Linked DNA regions of Cupriavidus metallidurans CH34. The protein of the gene in region 2 binds, or shares a complex with, the protein of the main gene of each other region. Links are inferred from orthologs where the notes say so. Each region holds a gene or a part of one and is shown on either strand. Other genes may lie near its edges.

Region 1 (7,025 bases), 1.8 Mb from region 2 along the record:
AGAGCGAGATCAACAAACCGCGCGAGCCGAGCTTCGTGCTGCGCGAGCGCGATGGCACGCAGGTGACCGAGTACCGCAACAAGGGTCGGGCCACCGATATCCAGGTTCAGTCCGGTTTCGGCACCAAGTACGAAATGAGCAAGCCCGAAGACAGCTCGCCCAAGATTCGTGACCATGACGTGAACCGCGTGCCGTCCGTGAACCTGAAGTTCTGATACGGCAGCCTTTCCCGTTATCCTGATTGTCTTTTTACCCACGATCCTCGCCGGGCGCCCGCGCCTGGCGAAGGTCGCGCCGGCCCTCCGGCAGTGATGCCGCGGCGGCGAACCGCCATTGCCATCCGCCCTCGGTTCGTCGCGTCCCGAATTGCACCAACAGAACAGTATGGCCGTTTTCACCACGGTCTCGCAGGACGAGATCGCCCGCTGGCTGCTTGACTATGACCTTGGCGAAGTGCGCGCGCTGCGCGGCATTGCCTCGGGCATCGAGAACAGCAACTTTTTCCTGACCATGGAGCAGGATGGCGTCACACGTGAGTACGTACTGACGATCTTTGAACGGCTGCAATTCGACCAGCTGCCGTATTACCTGCACCTGATGGACCATCTGGCACGACACGGCATCTGCGTGCCGGCGCCGATGCCAGCCCGCGACGGCGAGATCCTGCGCGAACTGAAGGGCAAGCCGGCGACCATCGTCACGCGCCTGCCCGGCGCCTCGCAACTTGCGCCGCAGCCCGACCATTGCGCCGAAGTCGGTGCAATGCTGGCGCGCATGCATATCGCCGGCCAGGACTATCCACGCAAGCAGCCGAATCTGCGCAGCCTGGCATGGTGGCAGCAAACCACCCCGGAAATCACACCTTTCCTCGATGCCGCGCAGCGCAAGCTGCTGACCGAGGAAATCGCGCACCAGACCGCGTTTTTCGGCAGCGGTGACTACGCCGCGCTGCAGGGTGGCCCTTGCCACTGCGACCTGTTCCGCGACAACGCGCTGTTCGACACTGACAGCGCCGGCAACCACCGGCTCGGCGGCTTCTTCGATTTCTACTTTGCCGGCGACGACAAATGGCTGTTCGACCTGGCCGTCACCGTCAACGACTGGTGCATCGACCTCGCGACCGGCACCATCGACATGGAACGTGCGCAGGCCATGCTGCGGGCTTATCATGCGGTCAGGCCCCTGACGGCAGTGGAGGCGGCGCACTGGCAAGATATGCTGCGCGCTGGCGCACTGCGCTTCTGGGTATCGCGCCTGTGGGATTTCTACCTGCCGCGCGAGGCCGATATGCTCCAGCCGCACGATCCGACCCACTTCGAACGCATCCTGCGCCGCCGCATCGACGACGCCGCAGCGCTCCCCTGGATCTGATTCGCCATGCAACTACTGGAAGTTTCCGCCAAGGAAGGCTACGTCTGGTTCCGCCAGGGCATCTGGCTGTTCCGCAAGAACCCGCTGGCATTCCTGATGCTGTTGTTCATCTATCTGATTGCCGCGCAATTGGCGATCTTCGTGCCGCTGTTCGGCATCATCGCGCTGCTGGTGTTCACCCCGGGCCTGTCCGTGGGCGTGATGACCGCCTGCCGCGACGTCATCCAGAACAAGCGCGTGTTGCCCACGGTATTGCTGTCGGGCTTCCGCACGAACGGGAAACAGGCCACCCGCAACCTGCTTGTGCTGGGTGGTATCTACGCGGTGCTGGTGTTCGCGCTGAGCTTCATCGCCACGGCCGTGGTCGACATCAGTGCACTGGCGCCGATGGTGCTCAAGGGCGAGGAGCCCTCCGGCGAAGCGGTACGGCAACTGTATTACGCGCTGCTGATCGGCGCGCTGCTGTACACGCCGGTGGCAATGATGTTCTGGTTCGCGCCGATGCTTGCCGCCTGGCATGGCGTGCCGCCCGTCAAGGCGCTGTTCTTCAGCTGGACCGCCTGCTGGCGCAACCGTGGCGCGTTCTTCACCTACGCCCTGCTGTTCGCGCTGCTGCTGGTGGTGGTGCCACTGTTCCTCGAGGCAGTGTTCGCCTCGATCGGCGCGGATACCGTACTGTCGTTCCTGATCACGCCGTACTCGCTGCTGATGCTGGCGATCCTCTACTGCTCGTTCTACGCGACGTACCGCGGCTGCTTCAACATCGCGCCGCCGGGTGAGACGGCAAACGATAGCGTAGCGCAGTCCTGACCCTCTTTTCTCCCCGCTTCCATATGCGGAAGTGGGGAGAAAATCCCCTCCTCAATCAATCGCGTCCAGCTTCGCCACCGACAGCGCCAGCCACTTGGTGCCGTGACGCTTGAAGTCGATGTTCGCGCGCGCATCGGCGCCCTCGCCTTCCAGCGCCTTGATCTTGCCTTCCCCGAACTTGTTGTGGAACACGCTCTGGCCCACGCGGAATCCAGTGGCCGCGGCGCGCTTCTCTTCGGCGTAGTTCTTGCCGGTGTCCATGCCGCCGGTCGGCTTGACGCCGGTATAGGGCACGTCCTCGGCACGCTTGAACCAGTCACGGCCCCAAGCGCTTTCGCGCTCAGATGACTGGCGTCCGCTACCTGAGCCATAGGCACCATAGGCCTGGCCCTGCGGAGTGATCCACTTCAGCGAAGCCTCGGGAAGCTCCTCGAAGAAGCGCGACCGCACGTGATAGCGCATCTGGCCGTGCAGCACGCGGCTTTGGGCGAACGACAGATAGAGCCGTGCCCGCGCGCGCGTGATGGCCACATACATCAGGCGGCGTTCTTCCTCCAGACCGTCGGCTTCCATCGCGCTGTTCTCGTGCGGGAACAGGCCTTCCTCGAGCCCGGTGATAAACACCACATTGAACTCGAGCCCCTTGGCCGCGTGCACGGTCATCATTTGCACCGCATCCTGGCCGGCCTGCGCCTGGTTGTCCCCCGCCTCCAGTGATGCATGGGTCAGGAACGCCACCAGCGGCGTCATCACCACCGGCAACTGTTCGGGGTCCAGCACCTGCTGGTCCTGTTCGCCCTGCGCCAGCGCCGGCATGGCATCGCGGTTCGCCGGCAGCATGCGGCCCAGCGCCTCGAGCCCGTAGCCTTCCTCGACCACGAATGCCTGCGCGGCCGTCACCAGTTCCTGCAAGTTCTCGATGCGGTCCTGGCCTTCCTTCTCGGTCTGGTAATGCGTCATCAGGCCGCTGGTGTTGGTCACGTACTCGACCGTTTGCGCCAGCGTCATCCGGCTGGTCTCGGCACGCATCTGCTCGATCAGCCGGATAAAGGCGCCCAACGAGCTGCCGGCCTTGCCAGGCACGTAGGCCACGGCTTCGGCCAGTGAACAGTTGTACTGCCGCGCTGCGTCCTGCAGCACTTCGAGCGACTTCGCGCCGATGCCGCGCGTGGGGAAATTGACCACCCGCCCGAATGCGGCGTCATTGCGAGGGTTCTCGATCAACTGCAGGTAGGCCAGCGCGTGCTTCACTTCGGCGCGCTCGAAGAAGCGCAGGCCGCCGTACACCCGGTACGGGATACCCGACGAGAACAGCGCGTGTTCGATGACCCGCGACTGCGCATTGCTGCGATAGAGGATCGCGATCTCCGAGCGCGACATGCCCTGCGCGATCTGGTCGCGGATTTCCTCGACGATCCACGAGGCTTCCTGGCCGTCCGAACCTGCCTGGAACACGCGCACCGGCTCGCCGTGCCCGGCGTCGGTGCGCAGGTTCTTGCCCAGTCGGCGCGCATTGTGCGAGATCAGGTGGTTGGCCGAATCGAGAATATGCCCGTGCGAGCGGTAGTTCTGCTCGAGCTTGATCAGGTGGCGAACGCGGAATTCCTGCTCGAAGTCGCGCATATTGCCGACGTTGGCGCCACGGAACGCGTAGATGCTCTGGTCATCGTCGCCCACGGCGAACACTGCCGCGGCATTGCCCGAGCCGTAGCCGGCAAGCAGCTTGAGCCACTGGTACTGCAGCACGTTGGTGTCCTGGAACTCGTCGACGAGCACATGGCGGAAACGGTGCTGGTAGTGCTGGCGGATCGCGTCGTTGTAACGCAGCAGTTCGTAGCAGCGCAGCAACAGTTCGGCGAAGTCGACCACGCCCTCGCGCTGGCACTGCTCGTCGTAGGCCGCGTACAGGTCGACGAAGCGACGATTGAAATCGTCATTGGCTTCGACGTCGGCCGGGCGCAGGCCCTGCTCCTTGGCGTTGTTGATGAAGTACTGGAGATTCTTGGGTGGGTACTTTTCGTCGTCGACATTCAGCCCCTTGAGCAGCCGCTTGATCGCCGAAAGCTGGTCCTGGGAGTCCAGGATGGCAAATGTCTGGGGCAAGCCGGCGTCACGGAAATGCGCACGCAGCATCCGGTTGCAGAGGCCATGGAACGTGCCGATCCACATGCCCCGGGTGTTGATCGGCAACATCGACGACAGCCGGGTCTGCATCTCCTTGGCGGCCTTGTTCGTGAAGGTCACCGCCAGGATGCCGGCCGGGGACACACGGCCGTTCTGGATCAGCCACGCGATCCGCGTGGTCAGCACACGGGTCTTGCCACTGCCCGCACCGGCCAGGATCAGGGCCGGCTCGTCAGGTAATGTGACGGCGGCGAGTTGTTCAGCGTTGAGATTGGCGAGCAGACTGGACATCGGAGCGGGGCCGGAAGGATAGGCCGCAATTATACCGATGGCCCCCGTCGCGTCCTGGCAGCAACGACAGCATCCACTCGCCCGGACCACCTTCCGGCGCCGAAATGCGCACCGGGACCCCGCCTCCCCTATAATTTGATGTTTTCCCGGCCCAATGCCGCGGCGCGCCGATCCGCCTGCCGGCCAGAGCCCTGACCCGCACACCTCGACATCCCAGCATGACCGCAGAAGACCAGTCCCTAGCCAAGAGCTTCGAACCCGCCGCCATCGAGGCGAAATGGGGCCCAGAATGGGAGCGGCGCGGCATTGCCCAGCCCACGTTCGACGCCAATCGCCCCGATTTCGCCATCCAGCTGCCGCCGCCCAATGTGACCGGCACGCTGCACATGGGCCATGCGTTCAACCAGACAATCATGGACGGCCTGACCCGCCATGCACGTATGCGCGGCGCCAACACGCTGTGGGTGCCGGGCACCGACCACGCCGGCATCGCCACGCAGATCGTCGTGGAACGCCAGCTCGAGGCGCAAGGTGTATCGCGCCACGACCTGGGCCGCGCCAAGTTCACCGAGAAGGTCTGGGAGTGGAAGGAAGAATCGGGCTCGACGATCACGCGCCAGGTGCGCCGCATGGGCGCGTCGATCGACTGGACGCGCGAGTACTTCACGATGTCGCCCGAGATGTCGAAGGCCGTGACCGAGGTGTTCGTCCGCCTGCATGAGCAAGGCCTGATCTACCGTGGCAAGCGGCTGGTGAACTGGGATCCGGTGCTTGGCACTGCCGTGTCCGACCTGGAAGTCGACAGCGTCGAGGAAGACGGTTCGCTGTGGCACATCCATTACCCGCTGGCCGAGCCGGACACCGTACGCGGCTTGACCCACCTGACCGTGGCTACCACCCGTCCCGAGACGATGCTCGGCGACACGGCGGTGATGGTGCACCCAGAGGATGAGCGCTACGCCCACCTGATCGGCAAATTCGTACATCTGCCGCTGACCGATCGCAAGATCCCGGTCATCGCCGACGAATACGTGGACCGCGAGTTCGGCACCGGTGTGGTCAAGGTGACCCCGGGCCACGACTTCAACGACTACGCCGTGGGTCAGCGCCACAACCTGCCGCAACTGTCGATCCTGACGCTCGACGCGAAGATCGTCGCCGATGCGCCGGCCGCCTACGCCGGCATGGATCGCTTCGACGCGCGCAAGAAGATGGTGGCAGACCTTGAGGCGCAGGGCCTGCTGGGCGAGGTCAAGAAGCACAAGCTGATGGTGCCGCGCAGCGAGCGCACCAGCAGCGTGATCGAACCGATGCTGACGGACCAGTGGTTCGTGGCCATGAGCAAGCCGGCCCCGGAAGGCACATTCAACCCGGGTCGCTCGATCGCCGAAGTCGCGCTCGAGGCCGTGCAGAGCGGCGAGATCAAGCTCGTGCCGGAAAACTGGATCAGCACGTACAACCAGTGGCTGTCGAACATCCAGGACTGGTGTATCAGCCGCCAGCTCTGGTGGGGCCACCAGATTCCCGCCTGGTACGACGATGCCGGCAACTGTTTCGTGGCGCGCACCGAAGAGGAGGCACGCGCGAAGGCCCAGGCCGCCGGCAGCACCGGCGCGCTGCGCCGCGAGGAAGACGTGCTCGACACGTGGTTCTCGTCCGCGCTGGTTCCGTTCTCGTCGCTGGGCTGGCCCGAGAACACGCCCGAGATCCAGCACTTCCTGCCGTCGTCGGTGCTCGTGACCGGCTACGACATCATCTTCTTCTGGGTGGCGCGCATGGTCATGATGACCAAGCACTTCACCGGCAAGGTGCCGTTCCACACCGTGTACGTGCACGGCCTGGTGCGGGACTCCGAAGGCAAGAAGATGAGCAAGTCCGAGGGCAACACGCTCGATCCGGTGGACCTGATCGACGGTATCGCGCTCGAACCGCTGCTCAAGAAGCGCACCACCGGCCTGCGTCGTCCGAAGGATGCGCCGAAGATCGAATCGAAGACGAAGAAGGAATTCCCGGACGGCATTCCCGCATTCGGCGCCGACGCGCTGCGCTTCACGTTTGCGTCGCTGGCCACGCTGGGTCGCAACATCAACTTCGACACCGGCCGTTGCGAGGGCTATCGCAACTTCTGCAACAAGCTCTGGAACGCCACGCGTTTCGTGCTGATGAACACCGAGGGCCATGACTGCGGCATGGGCCCGTGCAACAACGATTGCGGCCCGGACGGCTACCTGCACTTCTCGCAGGCCGACCGCTGGATCGTATCGCTGCTGCAGCGCGTGGAAGCGGAAGTCGAGAAGGGCTTCGCCGAGTACCGCTTCGACAACATCGCCAGTGCGATCTACAAGTTCGTCTGGGACGAATACTGCGACTGGTACCTGGAGATGGCCAAGGTCCAGATCCAGACCGGGACCGAAGCCCAGCAACGCGCC
Region 2 (7,087 bases):
GTAACCAGACCACCGCCCATCGCGGCGCGCATCAGTTCGCGATACTCCTTGCGATCGCGCGTGATGTAGTGCTCGCCGCTCTCGGCCGAACGCTCGACGACCTTGCGCGCGAGTTGCGCGAACGACGAACTCATCAGATGCCCGACGCTGCGCCGCGCCTGCGTCGACCGGATCAACTCGGCAATCAGGTGCGCGTGCCGCCCATGGTGCGAGGGATCAACCCATGCGGTGAGGAGCAGATCGATACGTGCCAGGCGAGCCTTCATCCGCTCGATCTGGAACACCACTTCTACGGAGACACCGTTTTCCTCGAGATCCTCGTAGACCTGGCGCGCGGCTGCGTGGCAACCGTCGAGCAGGCCGCGGAAGTAATTGAGCCGATGGACGAATGCACCATCATCGTGCGCCAGTCCGTCCTCGCACAATGCCGCGACGGCGCGGTCCAGGCGGAAGAACGGTGTCTCGTCCACGCGCCCGCGCAGGCGGCTGCGGATCGCCTGACTCAGCCCCGTCGCCCTCACCTGGCTCACCAGAACCTGGATGCTGGCCGTCAGCGTCGCCTCGCGCGCCTTGCGCAGGCGCTTGACGCCATCGCCTTCTTCCGCACCACCATCCGCACCATCCTCGGCGCCCACCAGCAGCGCCTGGGCAAACCGCTCGACCAGTTCGTCGTCGAGTGCCTCTACCCAGTCAGCGTCGTTCTCATCGACAAACAGCAGCGCGAACAGACCTGCCATATCGCTGCGATTCGGAGGCGGCGGCAGGAAGCGCGCCTGGAGCCGGTCTGCCATCTCGCTCCAGATCCCCGGGTGGGAGGCCACGCCGGTATCGCAGAACAGCGAGGTCGGATCGTTGTCGCGCACGATCGAGCGGACCGTGCGGGCGAAGCTGTCGGCCCAGTCGGGATGCCGGGCCAGCACCTGTAGCAGGTAACGCAGGCGAACATGGACCGGGAAACTGCGGCTGCCGGCCCCGCCCGCCTCCGCGCCGGCATCGAGATTGCCGTCCCGGCGCAGCCAGTAGGCGAGTTCGATCAGCCATTGATTTCGGTCGGCGAGCAGCGCATCGGGGTCGGCCGCGGCCAGGATGGCATCCAGCTGCAGGCTGGCATTGCGTGACTCGCGCCACTTTCGAAACAGGGAACGCAGCATCAGGTCAGCCGCTTCCGCAACATCTCGATCACGCCGTCACAGGCATCCTCGATATAGTCCAGCACGCGCTCGAAACCATCGCCCTCGCCGTAGTACGGGTCGGGCACTTCCTCGGCGTTGTGCTGCGTGGCAAAGCTCATCAGCAGGCGCAGCTTGTCGGCGCCGGCATCGGCATGGAGCGCGTGCAGCGCCGAAAGGTTGGCCTGGTCCATCGCAAGCACCAGGTCGAAGCGGCTGAAGTCCGCCACGACCACCTGCCGGGCACGCAGTGCGGACAAGTCGTAGCCGCGTCGCAGCGCATGGCGCTGGCTGCGCGCGTCGGGCGCCCTGCCCACGTGATAGTCATGCGTGCCGGCCGAATCGAGTTCGACCAGATCGGCAAGGCCGGCGGCCTCGAGCTTGGCGCGCAGGACACCCTCCGCCGTCGGGGAACGGCAGATATTGCCCATGCAACACATCAAAATGGCGTACTTTTTCATCGGCGCGATTCTACCGCCTGCCGACTGACGCCGAAACGACTTCGCCCGGTCAGAGTTGCTCGGCGATCGCCTTGCCACGTGCGAATCCGGCCGCCTCGGCTTCTTCGGGCGTTCCGTACCGCTCGGAGGGTGGCGCTGTTTCCACCATCGTGCTGGCAGCGCGGATATTCGTGCCCTTGCGGCACACCCGCACCGTGTATTCCCATGCGATCGGTGAACGGGGTTTCACCAGCACCTGAATCTCGTGCGTCTCGAAAACCCTCTTCTTCCACTCACTGCTATAGGCCATTGCCTGTCTCCTGCGACCTGCGCTTCCGGATGCTTCGCCTTGCCGGCCCGTCAGTTCACTTCACCGGCGTCGATCGTACGCATGGCTTCGGCTTCCGCCAGGGCAAGCGCAGCCTCGGGCGAATGCGCCGTGCCGGTTTCCGTCTCGAAAGTCGGGCCGCCAGGCTCGCCGAACGCGTCGGCAATCGTCAATACCCCGGCAAACCCACCGCCCGCGTGCGGGACTGCACGGGCCACTACCGCATAACCACCATATTCGAACTGACTCACCATGGTGTGCTCCTTGTCCGTGATCCGGCGTCTCCGCCCCAACCACTATAGGATGCCGGCGATACGCCGTGGCTCGGGGTGATCCCCGATCGACCTCTTACGCGGACGGCGGCAGGAGATGATCGCCTTCGGCCCCAGCCCCGAACACCTGCGACCGCAGCTTCGCGAGTTGATCGCGCACCTGGGCCGCCTTTTCGAACTCCAGGTTCTTGGCGTGGTCGAGCATCTGCTTCTCCAGGCGCTTGATCTCCTTGGCCACCTGCTTTTCGCTCATGTCCTCGTACCTGGCCCGCTCGGCGGCGGCCGTCAGTTCGGCCTTGACGTCGTCGGCGTTGTAGACCCCGTCGATGATGTCCTTGATGCGCTTGACCACGCCTCGCGGCGTGATGCCGTTGGCTTCGTTGAAGGCCATCTGCTTCTCGCGGCGACGCTCGGTTTCCCGGATCGCCACCTTCATCGAGTCGGTCATACGATCGCCGTACAGGATGGCCGTGCCATTGACGTTACGCGCGGCGCGCCCGATGGTCTGGATCAGAGAACGCTCGGCGCGCAGGAAGCCCTCCTTGTCCGCATCGAGGATCGCCACCAGCGACACCTCGGGGATGTCGAGCCCCTCGCGCAGCAGGTTGATACCCACGAGCACGTCGAACGTGCCAAGCCGCAGGTCGCGAATGATTTCCACGCGCTCGACGGTATCGATGTCCGAATGCAGGTAGCGGACCTTCACGCCGTTTTCCGAAAGGAATTCGGTCAGTTGCTCCGCCATGCGCTTGGTCAGCGTCGTTACCAGTACACGCTCATTGACCTTGACCCGCTGATGAATCTCCCCAAGCAGGTCGTCCACCTGCGTCGTGGCGGGCCGCACCTCGATCACCGGATCGACCAGGCCCGTCGGCCGCACCACCTGCTCGACCACCTGCCCCGCGTGCTCCTTCTCGTAGTTCGCCGGAGTGGCTGTCACGAACACCGCCTGGCGCATCTTGCGCTCGTACTCGTCGAACTTGAGCGGTCGGTTGTCCAGCGCCGAGGGCAAGCGGAAGCCGTACTCGACCAGCGTGGTCTTGCGCGCGCGGTCGCCGTTGTACATGCCGTTTAACTGGCCGATCAGCACGTGGGACTCGTCCAGGAACATCAGCGCGTCTGGCGGCAGATAGTCAACCAGCGTCGGCGGCGGCTCGCCCGGCTTCGCGCCCGACAGATGGCGCGAATAGTTCTCGATGCCCTTGCAGAAGCCCAGTTCGGTGAGCATCTCCAGATCGAACCGCGTACGCTGCTCGAGCCGCTGCGCCTCTACGAGGCGGTTCTCCTTGTAGAAGAAATCCAGCCGCTCGCGCAGCTCCACCTTGATGTCCTCGATCGCGCGCAGCACCGTTTCGCGCGGCGTCACGTAGTGGCTCGAGGGATAGACCGTGAAACGCGGAATCTTCTGGCGCACGCGGCCGGTCAGCGGATCGAAGAACTGCAGCGAATCCACCTCGTCGTCGAACAGTTCGACGCGCACCGCCATCTCGGCGTGCTCGGCCGGAAAGATGTCGAGCGTGTCGCCGCGCACGCGGAACGTGCCGCGCTGGAAGTCGGTCTCGTTGCGCGTGTACTGCATCGCGATCAGGCGGGCGATGACATCGCGCTGGCTGATCTTGTCGCCAGTACGCAGCGTCAGGATCATCTGGTGGTATTCGCTCGGATTGCCGATACCGTAGATCGCCGACACCGTGGCGACGATGATCGTGTCGCGCCGCTCCAGCAGGCTCTTGGTCGCCGACAGCCGCATCTGCTCGATATGCTCGTTGATCGACGAGTCCTTTTCGATGAACAGGTCGCGCTGCGGCACGTAGGCTTCGGGCTGGTAGTAGTCGTAGTAGCTGACGAAATACTCGACCGCATTGCGCGGGAAGAACTCCCGGAACTCGGAATACAGCTGTGCCGCCAGCGTCTTGTTTGGCGCGAAGACAATGGCCGGCCGGCCCATCCGGGCGATCACGTTGGCCATCGTGAAGGTCTTGCCGGAGCCGGTCACGCCCAGCAGCGTCTGGTACGACAGGCCGTCCTCCACGCCCTCCACCAGTTGGCGGATCGCCTCCGGCTGGTCGCCCGCCGGCGAATACGGCTGATAAAGCTGGAATGGAGACCCCGGAAACGTGACGAATTTGTCTTCATCCAGGGCGGGGGCGGCTTCAGCAAGGTTCGTCATAAACGTAGGGAAATACCTGAGGAAAACTGGCGGATACGCTAGAATCTTGGGGTTGCGCGGCTTGGTTCAAGCACAGTCTGCCCGACGCTGCTGTCAGGTTCTGTCAGGAGTGTGTTCCAGGTTCCGCTGCAGCCACTGCGCAGTCGAAGCGATTCTACGCCCTCCGTTTTGTTACACAGCTGACCACGAGATCCCAAATGAGTTTGTTTTCTGCCGTCGAGATGGCCCCGCGCGACCCGATCCTGGGCCTGAATGAAGCGTTCAATGCCGATACCCGCGCCACCAAGGTGAACCTGGGCGTTGGCGTGTACTTCACCGACGAAGGGAAAATTCCGCTGCTGCGCGCCGTGCAGGAGGCCGAAAAGGCCCGCCTGACGACCGCCACGCCGCGCGGCTACCTGCCGATCGAAGGCATCGCCGCCTATGACCAGGCCGTGCAAACCTTGCTGTTCGGCAAGGAATCGCCCCTGATCACCGAAGGCCGCGTGGTGACGGCTCAGGCACTCGGCGGCACTGGCGCCCTGAAGATCGGCGCCGACTTCCTGAAGCGCCTGTACCCGAACGCGTCGGTCGCGATCAGCGATCCGAGCTGGGAAAACCACCGCGCGCTGTTCGAAGCTGCCGGCTTCCCTGTGGTCAACTACGCCTACTACGACGCTGCCAGCCACGGCCTGAACTTCGCCGGCATGGTGGAATCGCTGAAGTCGTACCCGGCCAACACGATCGTCGTGCTGCACGCCTGCTGCCACAACCCGACCGGCGTGGACCTGGACGAAGCCCAGTGGAAGCAGGTCGTGGAACTGGTCAAGGAACGTAACCTGATCCCGTTCCTGGACATGGCCTACCAAGGCTTTGCCGAGGGTATCGAGCCGGACGGCGCCGCTGTGCGCCTGTTCGCGGAGTCGGGCCTGCCGTTCTTCGTTTCCAGCTCGTTCTCGAAGAGCTTCTCGCTGTACGGCGAGCGCGTTGGCGCCCTGTCGATCGTGACCACGGGCAAGGAAGAAGCCCAGCGCGTGATGTCGCAGATCAAGCGCGTCATCCGCACGAACTACTCGAACCCGCCGACCCACGGCGGCACTGTGGTGGCCACCGTGCTGAACAGCCCGGAACTGCGCGCCATGTGGGAGCAGGAACTGGCCGAAATGCGCGACCGCATCAAGCTGATGCGCCATGCGCTGGTCGACAAGCTGGCCGCCAAGGGCGTGCCGGGCGACTTCTCGTTCGTGAAGGCCCAGCGCGGCATGTTCTCGTACTCGGGCCTGACCTCGGCCCAGGTTGACCGCCTGCGCACCGAACACGGCATCTACGCCGTGGGCACGGGCCGCATCTGCGTGGCAGCGTTGAACAGCCGCAACATCGACGCCGTGGTGAACGCGATCGCCGCCGTCTACTAAACCGGCAACATCGAACGGGTGCCGCACCAAAATGTGGCATCCGGCAGCGAAAGGCGACCTGGAGGCCACTCCGGTCGCCTTTTTCTTTGGCCGCTCGGAAATGTCATCTGGAATATAGGCAAATGCCCTATTGTCTTCCCCACTTGCAGGTACAACGATGAGGTTTATGCTGCAAAGCACGATCGTTCTATTCCGTGCATAATCGGTTGCACGACATCCGTTGGCGACAAGAAAGGCTAGACAGGTACCCCCATGCTTTATCAACTGCATGAATTCCAGCGCACGATGCTGAACCCGCTTACCGCGTGGGCCCAAGCGACTGCAAAGACATTTACGAACCCCCTCAGCCCCCTTTCACTGGTCCCCGGCGCCCCTCGGCTGGCAGCAGGCTACGAACTGCTGTACCGATTGGGAAAAGCCTACGAAAAGCCGGAATTCAACATCAAATCCGTCCGTTCGAATGGCCGCGACATTCCGATCGTCGAACAAACCATCCTGGACAAGCCGTTCTGCAAGCTGGTGCGCTTCAAGCGCTATGCGGACGATCCGGACACCATCAAGCTGCTCAAGGACGAGCCGGTCGTGCTGGTCTGCGCGCCGCTGTCCGGTCACCACTCCACGCTGCTGCGCGATACCGTGCGTACTTTGCTGCAGGACCACAAAGTCTATGTGACCGACTGGGTGGACGCCCGCATGGTGCCGGTGGAGCATGGTGAGTTCCATCTGTCCGACTACATCCGTTACATCCAGGAGTTCATCCGTCACATTGGCGCGGAGAACCTGAATGTGATCTCCGTGTGCCAGCCGACTGTGCCGGTGCTCGCCGCGATCTCGCTGATGGCGTCGGCAGGTGAGAAGACCCCGCGCACCATGACGATGATGGGTGGCCCGATCGATGCGCGAAAGAGCGCAACGGCGGTCAACTCGCTCGCCACCAACAAGTCCTACGAGTGGTTCGAGAACAACGTCATCTACACGGTGCCGGCCAACTACCCGGGCCACGGCCGCCGCGTCTATCCAGGCTTCCTGCAGCACGCTGGCTTCGTGGCGATGAACCCGGACCGCCATGTGTCATCGCACTATGACTACTACCTGAGCCTGGTCCAGGGCGGGTCCGACGACGCCGAGGCGCACGTCAAGTTCTATGACGAGTACAACGCCGTGCTCGACATGGCGGCCGAGTACTACCTTGAGACGATTCGCACGGTGTTCCAGGAATTCCGCCTGGCCAATGGCACGTGGGTCGTCGACGGCGAGCCCGTGCGTCCGCAGGACATCAAGAGCACTGCCCTGCTGACGATCGAAGGCGAGCTC

Evidence for each region. Proteins that work in one complex are often made in the same cells at the same time.
Region 1: the proteins of uvrB (region 2) and RMET_RS13215 are in contact, whole or in part, in a crystal structure (PDB 7EGT), measured with the Thermus thermophilus proteins. The link is inferred for Cupriavidus metallidurans CH34 from one-to-one orthologs. Residues at the interface, in WP_096411307.1 of Thermus thermophilus: Glu23, Leu25, Arg26, Asp27, Gly28, Glu29, Arg30, Phe31, Arg55, Glu326, Asp327, Phe328, Glu379, Ser382, Gln383, His398, Gly400, Arg401; in WP_096412145.1 of Thermus thermophilus: His654, Arg656, Phe657, Gln666, Asp668, Glu669, Lys680, Arg681, Leu682, Ser683, Lys685, Tyr686, Ala687.

What each region holds. Positions count from the first base shown.
Region 1 is NC_007973.1:2,859,838-2,866,862, forward strand. What follows is about bases 1,915-4,931. They hold RMET_RS13215 (UvrD-helicase domain-containing protein), read right to left. Parts: upstream 4,597-4,931; coding sequence 2,233-4,596; downstream 1,915-2,232. Other genes in these bases: RMET_RS13210 (BPSS1780 family membrane protein), read left to right, coding at 1,915-2,181; RMET_RS13220 (valine--tRNA ligase), read left to right, coding at 4,815-4,931. Outside these bases: RMET_RS13200 (DUF2782 domain-containing protein), read left to right, coding at 1-215; RMET_RS13205 (homoserine kinase), read left to right, coding at 385-1,371; more of RMET_RS13210, read left to right, coding at 1,378-1,914; more of RMET_RS13220, read left to right, coding at 4,932-7,025. UniProt on the Escherichia coli protein: A helicase with DNA-dependent ATPase activity. Unwinds DNA duplexes with 3'-5' polarity. Translocates on single-stranded DNA with 3'-5' polarity. Initiates unwinding more efficiently from a nicked substrate than double-stranded DNA.
Region 2 is NC_007973.1:1,106,556-1,113,642, reverse strand. The notes cover bases 1,833-4,752. They hold uvrB (excinuclease ABC subunit UvrB), read right to left. Parts: upstream 4,380-4,752; coding sequence 2,286-4,379; downstream 1,833-2,285. Other genes in these bases: RMET_RS05120 (amino acid aminotransferase), read left to right, coding at 4,577-4,752; RMET_RS05130 (hypothetical protein), read right to left, coding at 1,970-2,191; RMET_RS05135 (hypothetical protein), read right to left, coding at 1,833-1,919. Outside these bases: RMET_RS05145 (site-specific recombinase), read right to left, coding at 1-1,151; RMET_RS05140 (low molecular weight protein-tyrosine-phosphatase), read right to left, coding at 1,151-1,630; more of RMET_RS05135, read right to left, coding at 1,680-1,832; more of RMET_RS05120, read left to right, coding at 4,753-5,773; RMET_RS05115 (polyhydroxyalkanoate depolymerase), read left to right, coding at 6,026-7,087. UniProt on the Escherichia coli protein: The UvrABC repair system catalyzes the recognition and processing of DNA lesions. A damage recognition complex composed of 2 UvrA and 2 UvrB subunits scans DNA for abnormalities.